Regions from separate parts of the Glutamicibacter sp. NPDC090743 genome, predicted to be linked through region 4. Evidence: riboswitches for the same ligand, from Rfam matches in the RefSeq annotation. Region 4 holds a riboswitch; each other region holds the start of a gene.
The links. A riboswitch is a leader RNA that binds a small molecule or an ion and turns the genes downstream of it on or off. The one in region 4 is predicted to bind thiamine pyrophosphate.
Positions count from the first base shown of each region.

Region 1: linked by a shared signal. The riboswitch ahead of thiO (glycine oxidase ThiO) and the one ahead of thiM (hydroxyethylthiazole kinase) in region 4 are both predicted to bind thiamine pyrophosphate.
Region 2: linked by a shared signal. The riboswitch ahead of ACIQTS_RS11200 (ECF transporter S component) and the one ahead of thiM (hydroxyethylthiazole kinase) in region 4 are both predicted to bind thiamine pyrophosphate.
Region 3: linked by a shared signal. The riboswitch ahead of thiC (phosphomethylpyrimidine synthase ThiC) and the one ahead of thiM (hydroxyethylthiazole kinase) in region 4 are both predicted to bind thiamine pyrophosphate.

Region 1 is NZ_JBIVXE010000001.1:264,403-266,598, reverse strand. Features, by position in the region: gene thiS (sulfur carrier protein ThiS) at 1-125, opposite strand, end outside; gene thiO (glycine oxidase ThiO) at 152-1,249, opposite strand; TPP riboswitch at 1,247-1,351, opposite strand; gene ACIQTS_RS01345 (GNAT family N-acetyltransferase) at 1,431-2,196, shown strand, end outside.
Region 2 is NZ_JBIVXE010000005.1:57,482-59,677, reverse strand. Features, by position in the region: gene mnhG (monovalent cation/H(+) antiporter subunit G) at 1-328, shown strand, start outside; gene ACIQTS_RS11205 (DUF4235 domain-containing protein) at 385-636, opposite strand; TPP riboswitch at 712-834, shown strand; gene ACIQTS_RS11200 (ECF transporter S component) at 900-1,508, shown strand; gene ACIQTS_RS11195 (ATP-binding cassette domain-containing protein) at 1,505-2,196, shown strand, end outside.
Region 3 is NZ_JBIVXE010000001.1:80,347-82,542, forward strand. Features, by position in the region: gene thiC (phosphomethylpyrimidine synthase ThiC) at 1-1,142, opposite strand, end outside; TPP riboswitch at 1,139-1,246, opposite strand; tRNA gene ACIQTS_RS00395 (tRNA-Thr) at 1,520-1,591, opposite strand; tRNA gene ACIQTS_RS00400 (tRNA-Thr) at 2,125-2,196, shown strand.
Region 4 is NZ_JBIVXE010000002.1:608,977-611,172, reverse strand. Features, by position in the region: gene ACIQTS_RS06290 (hypothetical protein) at 1-535, shown strand, start outside; gene ACIQTS_RS06285 (GntR family transcriptional regulator) at 532-900, shown strand; TPP riboswitch at 935-1,029, shown strand; gene thiM (hydroxyethylthiazole kinase) at 1,019-1,813, shown strand; gene thiE (thiamine phosphate synthase) at 1,806-2,196, shown strand, end outside.

The DNA.
Region 1 (2,196 bases), on a different contig from region 4:
CCGTCAGCGGCCACCGAGTTGGCGTCCAGTTCCTTGCCGATTTGCGTGCTGATGAATTCGCGAAGGGTGGTTCCTTCGTCCAGGTTCAGTTGCCGTGAATTGAAATTGATGCCGATGCTTGTCATGGTTGCTGCTCCGTTCGGTGAGCGGTCTAGGTTGCGTTGGCAAAGCGGTGGGGATCCACAGCCTGGTGCAAGGGGTGGGATTGGTGGCCGTGGGCGAGATCCGCAGTGAGCGTTGCGCCCAGCGGAGCCAGCAGCACGCCGTGCCGGGAGTACCCGGTGCAGAGCAGCAGCCCTGGATCAAGGCGTCCAAGCAGCGGCCGGTCATCTGGCGTGGCGGGACGTGCCCGGGCCGTTGCCTCGTTCAGCGTGCAGTCGCTGATGCCGGGGACAAGCTTTCTCGCGTTGTCCAGCAGCAGGTGCATCGCGCCAATGTTCACCGCTTGTTGCCGGTCTTCACGGACACTGGCGCCAAGGACGAGGCTGCCGTCCCTTCTCGGCACTAGATACACCTGTTCCCGGTGCACGATGCCGCGGATGGTGCGGGTGATGAGCGGCGGGCCTGCTGGTCCCTGGATCCGGAGGATGTCTCCGTAGACCGGACGCAGCGGAAGTTCGTTCAAGCCATCGAGGGTGCCAAGACCGGTGGCCACGATGGTCTGCTCCGCTTCGAAGATTCGGCCCGATGCGGTGCACACAGCGGTGGTCCGCTTCCCGTCGGTCACCAGTGCCTGCGCCCGTTCCTCGACCAGGTGCGGACGCAGATGCTCCAACAGGATCTTGACGATGGATCGAGGGTCGACCTGGTGGTCATCTTGGCACAGGACCGCGCCAGCAATATTGGCGGCCAAGGCTGGTTCGAGCTTGCGGGCTTGGCTGGGCAGCAGCTTTTGCGCTGACAGGCCGAGGGATATCTGCAGTTCGGCCAGCTCGTGCAGGGCTTCGCGGTCCGCAGGCTCTGCGGCGACAACGAGCGTGGAGTTCTGCAAGTAGTCCGGGCGTTGCCCGGTGGCCGATTCGATGCGCTCGATGAACTGCGGATAGGCGGCATTCGAGGCGGCAAGCAGCTGGTGCAACGGGCCATTGCCCCAGACCGTTTCAGCTGCCGGGGCCAGCATTCCTGCTGCCGCGTAGCTTGCACCTTGGCCGGGTGCCGGATCGATGAGGGTGACGGTGTGTGCGCGTGAATCCAGCTCGAACGCGACGGCCAGGCCGATTATCCCGGCGCCAACAATGTTGACATGCACAAGGGCACGCTTCCTTCCTACGGCGGCATGACCCGCATCAGGTGTAGCGGTCGGCTCGGTGCCCTCTCAGCCTGGTCGATTCAGGCTCCCGCGGATTACAGCGATTATAAGCATGATGCAGCTCATAAAGTCGAACTTCACTGAACGCAGTTCCGTCATCTTCTGTGATGTACTTGCTGACATGGCATTCCATGACTTCCCTATCGAGCTTTCCCAAGGTTCTGCGCTATCCAGCACCATCATCTCGTTGGAGCAAGAACTCTTGGAATCTAGCCAACGCCATAGCCAGGAGCAATTGCAGCGGCGCTTGCATCCTCGGTTCGCCGAGGTGGGAGCCAGCGGGCGAGTCTATGATCGCGAGGCCATCATTGCCCAGCTGGCCCAGGAGCCGGCACGGGCTGCCGGGGCGTTGAAAGTCGAAAGCCCGGTGGCTCTCCAGCTTTCAGACCAGCTGGTGCTGCTGCGCTGGAAGCTGCTCTCCGGTTCCCCCAGCGAACGCAGTTCACTGTGGATCCATGAGCAGGGCCGCTGGCAGCTGCTCTTCCACCAGGGCACGGTCGCCGCTCATCCGCAGCCATCTGCAGGACCGAAGGAAACCGTGCATGCCGACGGTGAATTCACGGTGCGCCGGCTGCGCCTTTCGGATGCCGAAGCGGTCTTCGAGGCATTCTCCTCGAACCCCGACATGCTGCGCCAAGGCGACGCCGATTCCCCGCAAAAGGCTGAGTCGTATGTGCGCGCACTGCTGGAGGCCGGGGAACGCCAGCAGGCGATGGCCGTCGCATATCGGGATCGGCTGGTGGGACTGGTGTGCGGTACGGTCGACCCGGCCAATCGGAACGCGTGGATTTGGTATTGGATGAACCAGAATTACCGGGGCCGGTCGCTGGCCACCCGCGCCGTGGCAACCTTGGTGGATTACCTGTTCGACGAGCTGGGACTGTACC
Region 2 (2,196 bases), on a different contig from region 4:
CTTGCTGACCTTCCCGGACATGCTCACCCGCATGCATGCAGCGACCAAACCGCAGGTACTCGGCTTCCTGCTGATTTTCGCTGGACTGGCCATTTACCTGCGCAGCTGGGCTGTGGTCCCGGTACTCGTGCTGGCCTGGGGAATGCAGCTATTGACCGCACCGGTTTCGGCCCACATGATTGGCCGTTCCGGCTACCGGACCAAGCACGCTGCCAAGGAAACCCTGTTCTCCGATGAGCTGAGCCACGTGGTCAACAAGGTCAACGGAACACCGCCGACCGGAACCACCCCGGTTTCCAAGACCGGATCGCCAGACGAACAAGATTGAGAAAAAGCGGGAGCCGCCCCTCTGGGCGGCTCCCGCTTTTGGCTCAACGCCGAAGCTTACTTGGTGAACTTGGCAACAACCTTGTTGGCGCTGCGATCAGCCACGGTCTGCAGGATTGCTGCGACCAGGGCCGAAACGACTGCGAAGCCCAAGGCACGGCGGAAAGAAGCTTCCGCTGCTTCCTCAGTGCCCTTGCGTGGTGCTTTGCTGCCGGTTGCCTTCAACCAAAGGAAATCAACCAGCTTGCCGCCGAGCATGCCAGCGCCAACGGTGATACCGGTAGTGGCAAGTTTCTGCACTTTATCCATTTTTTCCTCGCGATCAAGCTCTTGACATATCGTTCCTCTGCCCAGCATACCTGCGGTATGGTGGGGGAGCAGTAATTATTCCGACAGGGGAGCGTCAGACTTTTAAAAAAAGTCGCAAGACGCTGAGAGTGCGATAGATCGCAGACCCTCGAACCTGCCCCGGCTAGTACCGGCGAAGGAAGTCGAGCATCTCGGATGCGGATAGGCGCGGCAGTATGCCCTCATTCCGTCCATCTCCCCTCCTTTCCACAGGAGGACCAGCAATGAACGAAACAGTTTCGAAGCAGCGTACCGGCTGGCGTGTAGTTGATATCGTCGTCGCCTCGGTGATCGCCGTCGCTTCAGGGGTCATTTTCTGGGCGTGGAGTGCCGGCTATGGCCTGTTCTCACTCGCCTTTGCGGCTTTCCCGCCAGCCACCGCGCTGCTCACCGGCATGTGGCTCTTCCCGGCGGTGCTCGGCGCACTGATCATCCGCAAGCCAGGCGCCGCAATCTACTGCGAGCTGCTGGCCGCCGTAGTTGAAGCGCTGCTGGGCTCGCACTACGGCTTGACCGTACTGATCTCCGGCCTGGTCCAGGGCCTGGGTGCAGAGCTGGTCTTCGCAGCATTCCGCTACCGCAAGTGGAACCTGGGCGTGGCGCTGCTGGCCGGCTTGTTCGCCGGCTTGTTCGCCGGCATTTCCGAGGCCTACATCCTGGCCTACTACGTTGAGTACACCGCCGGAATGAAGATCTTCCACGTGATCGCCACCGGCATTTCCGGCGTAGTCGTCGCAGGGCTGCTGTCCTGGTTGGCCACGCGCGGACTGGCGAAGACCGGTGCATTGAGCGCCCTGCCGAGCCGGCGTGCGCACCTGGAAAGCGCAAAATGAGTTCCTTTGCCAATTCCGGCGCAGCCTCGCTGACCCAGCGCGGTGCCGCCATCACCGCAACGGGGTTCGGCTGGCAGCACTCCGAGAGGAAGAATCCTGCCATCTCGGGACTGGACCTTGCGATCCACGCCGGTGAGAAGGTGCTGCTGGTCGGTCCATCGGGCGCCGGCAAGTCAACCTTGCTGCACGCGATGGCCGGGTTGCTGGAAGCGGATGAGGACGATCAGGTCGCTGGCCGGCTGCTCATAGATGGCAGCGATGCCTTCATCCGGAGCCACCCGGTGGGCTTGATGCAGCAAGACCCGGAAACCCAGGTAGTGCAAAGCAGGGTCGCCGATGATGTGGCCTTTGGCGCGGAGAACCTCGGAATGGATCCCGAACTGATCCGCCAGCGGATCCCCGAAGTGCTGGACGCTGTGGGTCTGGGTGCGCTGTCCTTCGAGCACCGCACCCAGCAACTTTCCGGCGGACAGAAACAGCGGTTGGCCTTGGCCGGCATTCTGGCCATGGAACCCAGGGTCATGCTGCTCGATGAACCGACTGCCAATGTGGACCCGCAGAGCATTGAGCTCTTGCGCGATGCGGTGCTGAACGCCGCCCGGCTTTCCGGTGCCACGCTGGTCGTCGTGGAACACCGGATTGAAGCCTGGGCGCAGCATGTGGACCGGGTTATCGTGCTGCAGCCCGG
Region 3 (2,196 bases), on a different contig from region 4:
TGGAACGGGATATGCCCCGGGCCTTCGACCATCACCTGCACATCGTACTTCCAGGCGCGCTTGGTCAGCTCGGCCAGGGTGTCCAGCTCGGCGAACTGGGCGGCGTCGTTCGCATCTGCGATGGAACCCGGGCGCAGCCCGTCGCCCAGCGAGAAGGCCACGTCGTACTGCGCGAAGATCTCGCACAGCTGATCGAAGTGGGTGTACAGGAAATTCTCCTGGTGGTGCGCCAAGCACCAGCCGGCCATGATGGACCCGCCACGCGAGACCATGCCGGTGACCCGGTTGGCAGTCAGCGGGATGTAGCGCAGCAGCACCCCGGCGTGGATGGTCATGTAGTCCACGCCCTGCTCGCACTGCTCAATGACGGTGTCGCGGAAGATCTCCCAGGTCAGTTCGTTGGCTTCGCCGTTGACCTTCTCCAACGCCTGGTAGATCGGCACGGTGCCGATGGGGACCGGGGAGTTGCGGATGATCCACTCGCGGGTGGTGTGGATGTCATCTCCGGTGGACAGGTCCATAACCGTGTCCGCGCCCCATTTGGCCGCCCACTGGAGCTTGGAGACTTCTTCTGCGATGGAGCTGGTCACCGCCGAGTTGCCGATATTCGCATTGATCTTGACCAGGAACGCCTTGCCGATGATCATCGGCTCGGATTCCGGGTGGTTGATGTTCGCCGGGATGATGGCTCGCCCGGCCGCGAGCTCGCTGCGCACCAGCTCGACATCGCATTCCTCGCGCAGGGCCACATAGCGCATTTCCGGGGTGATGATCCCGGCACGCGCATAGTGCATTTGCGTCACGCGGGCTCCGCCAACGGCCTGCAGCGGCGGGGCTGAGCGTCCGGCCCATTCCGCGCTGGCCGTGCCGCGGCGGACCGCTGAGCGTCCGTCGTCGTGCAGGTTGCGTTCGCGGCCTGCATAGGTTTCCACGTCCCCGCGTTCCAGGATCCACCGCTCGCGGAAGGGTTGCAGGCCTTGGGTGGGCTCGCTTCCCGGTCCGCTGGTGCGATATACAGCCAGCGGCTCGTTGGACTGTCCATTGGGGGAGTCTGCCAATTGGATCTGCGTGACGGGAACAGAAATTCCCGCAGATTCACGGTAGGCAAGGGTGTGGGCAGGGTGCTGTTCAATTTGTTCCACTGGGGAAACTCACTTCCTTCGCCGGCATTACCCGGACAGGTTCAACGGTCGCGGACGGCGATAGCCCGATCTCAGCCCTTGCCAGGGCACCCGTGTGGTCGCGAACAACTTAGCACGCTTGCGAGGGTTAAACGCAAACCCAGTGGTCAGGGCCTGACATCAAGGAAGTGGGAAGGGCCGGCTGTGGCGGGCCAAGATGCTTTTCATTGGCCGGAGACTCTTGCCGGGGGCACCTGGAATCCGGGGCGCAAGACGCAGCCGGTAGCCGGTGCTGCAGCTTGGGGTGTGCCCTGGGCCATGCTCGCAGTGGCTACACGGCATCTGCGGGATAAACGAAAAGAGAGGCAATCTGGAACCAGATTGCCTCTCTTATTTCGAGCCCCCTGCCGGAATCGATCCGGCGACCTCGTTCTTACCAAGAACGCGCTCTACCACTGAGCTAAGGGGGCAACAGGTAAATACTTTACACAGGTTTTTGAGGTTTGCAAAATCCGTCGGGAATTTGTTGCTGAGGTCACAATATTCCTACTCAAGACCGGAATGGGCGGCAAGGAGCTGTTGCCTTCCTGGCGGTTTCCAGCACCCCGGTTCGCGGCCTGGGATCCAACTGCCGGCCGCTGGAGCCGTGCCTGCGTGCCAGGGTGGATCGGGTGTTGCCCAAGTGCCGCTCGGTCACGGGTTCTGGAGCGGGAAAAGGTGGCAGCGTTCCGAAATTCCAAGCGGAGTAATTCGATGTTTGGCCACCGGGAAGAATCCGCGGGATTCTATCCTGCGCACCCGGGCAAATCCGCGATTGACCACGAGGAGCACTCCCGTGAGCATCGTCACCAGGGCACTTTTTGTCCCACCCTTCGTCCCCGGGGTGGCGAGTGAGGGGATAAATAGCCATTGACTAATGGTTTTACAGAATTTTCCGGGTCTTTTCCGGGGTGATCCGCCGATTTTTCTTTGCCGGGAAATCCGTGTAGAGTATTTACTCGTTGCCCCCTTAGCTCAGTGGTAGAGCGCGTTCTTGGTAAGAACGAGGTCGCCGGATCGATTCCGGCAGGGGGCT
Region 4 (2,196 bases):
GTGGATCTTAATGATCTTTGCCGGTGCGGCTTTGAGCTATGCCGTTCTCAATGCGCTTTATCTCAGCTACGTCAGCACGGTGGCCCGGCAGGCGTCTGCAGCACCCAAGTACCACGCACCCTTGCCCTTGTGGTCCTACATCGCCGCTGGCTTGCTGTTTGCCACCAGCACCTATTTTCTTCTCGATCCGCCACTGGACTATTTGTGGGGCTTCGCACCTCCAGGCAAGACAATGGTTGCAGGCTTGATCCTGCTGTTGCTGGCAACCCATCTTGGATTCGTCTGGTTCTCCCGCCGGGCGATTATTCCCTGGGCTGTCTCGTCGGCCGAAGAAATCTGGTACCGCAAGGTCCTGGAACTGCGTTCAATGCGTGTTAACACCAGTGCAGTGGTAGCCATGCTGCTCATTGGCTACGGATTCCCGGCCGGGCTGGGACTCTTTGCATTGCTCATCTTCGTTGTCCCAGCAGTCATTTTCCTAGAGCGCCCCGGTAGCGCCTTCGTGCGGGAACATCAGCCGGCAGCTACTTCATGAGCACGCAGATCAGTGTTGACCTCCAAGCAGCTACCCCGCCCTATGAGCAGATCCGCTCGCAGATTGCTTCACTGATCTCCTTGGGAGATCTGCCCTCGGGGAGCAAGCTGCCTACTGTGCGTGCGCTGGCCACGGACCTCGGCGTCGCTGTCGGTACAGTGGCGCGCGCCTACAAGGAGCTGGAAGCCGAAGAGCTGATCACCTCCCGGCGCCGTGCCGGCACAGTGGTCAACGAGCGGCCGCAGCCGGTGGATACCAGTGAAGATCTCCTGGCCGCCGTGGATCACCTCTGGGCGTTGGCGGCCGCGCAGAAGGTGGATGCGGCCACGCTCAAGGCCTTGGTGGCGCGGCGCGAGCGTAAGTAACTTGTCCTCGGAACCGGTTGTGCGTACGCTCTATGGCAGTGACACGGGGTGTCGGATCAACCGACTGAGATAAGACCCGTAGAACCTGATCTAGTTCACGCTAGCGGAGGGATGTCGCATGGCTTTGCATGCAGTTGCCCAAAAATACCGGCAACAATCACCTTTGGTTTTTTGCCTGACCAATACCGTCGTATCCAATTTCACCGCCAATGTCCTGCTGGCATCCGGGGCTTCCCCGGCCATGACGGATCTGCCCGGAGAGGCCGGCCCATTCGCACAGGCAGCTTCAGCCGTATTGGTGAATTTGGGAACTCCAAGCACTGAACAGCTGACCGCCATGGAAGAAGCTGTGCAGTCGGCGAGCGCTGCAGGCACCCCCTGGGTCCTGGATCCAGTGGCAGTGGGAGCGCTTCCGGTGCGCACGGAGTTTGCCCGGCGCATTGTCCGGCAACGCCCGACCCTGATTCGCGGCAACGCCTCGGAAATCCTGGCCCTGGCCGGCCGGCAATCTGCTTCGCGCGGTGTCGATGCCTTGGATGAGGTTTCTGCCGCCTTGGCGGCGGGACGCGAACTGGCCACGGAAAACGACTGCGTAGTGGCCATTTCCGGCCAGGCTGACGCCATCATCGACGCCACGCGTACCGTCTTGGTGCAAACCAACGGAATTGGCTTGACCCGGATGACAGGTGGCGGCTGCGCCTTGGGCGCGGTCTGCGCCGGAATGGTTGCGGTCCACGATGACCCGTTCGAGGCCACCATCGCAGCCCACGGTTTCTATGGCCTGGCCGCGGAAAAGGCCCTGGCTGGCAGCTCCGGTCCGGGCAGCTTCGCAGTTGCCTTCCTTGATGCGCTGTCGGCTGCCGATCCCGGGGAACTGAAAACTTTGAAGTACGAGGAATTGAACCATGCATAATTACGGCGCTTATCTAGTAGCCAACACTGCCAGCTGCACCCCACGCAGCACCCTGGAAGTTATCGAGGGCGCCGTCGCCGGAGGGATCGGGTGGATCCAGCTGCGCGCCAAGGATGAAAGCGCCCGGGAATTCTTCGAGCTGGCCTGCGCGGCTGCCAAGCTCACCGAGGGCAAAGCCCAGTTGCTGATCAATGACCGCATTGACGTCTACCTCGCGGCACGGGCTGCTGGCGCAGCAGTGAACGGCATCCATATCGGGCAAAAAGATGTGCCGGTACAGCTGGCTCGCCAGATCATTGGCGAGGGCATCATCGGCTTGAGTACTTCCAGCGATGAGCAATTGGCCCAGGCGAACAAGGACGCCTCGGTGATCGACTACCTCG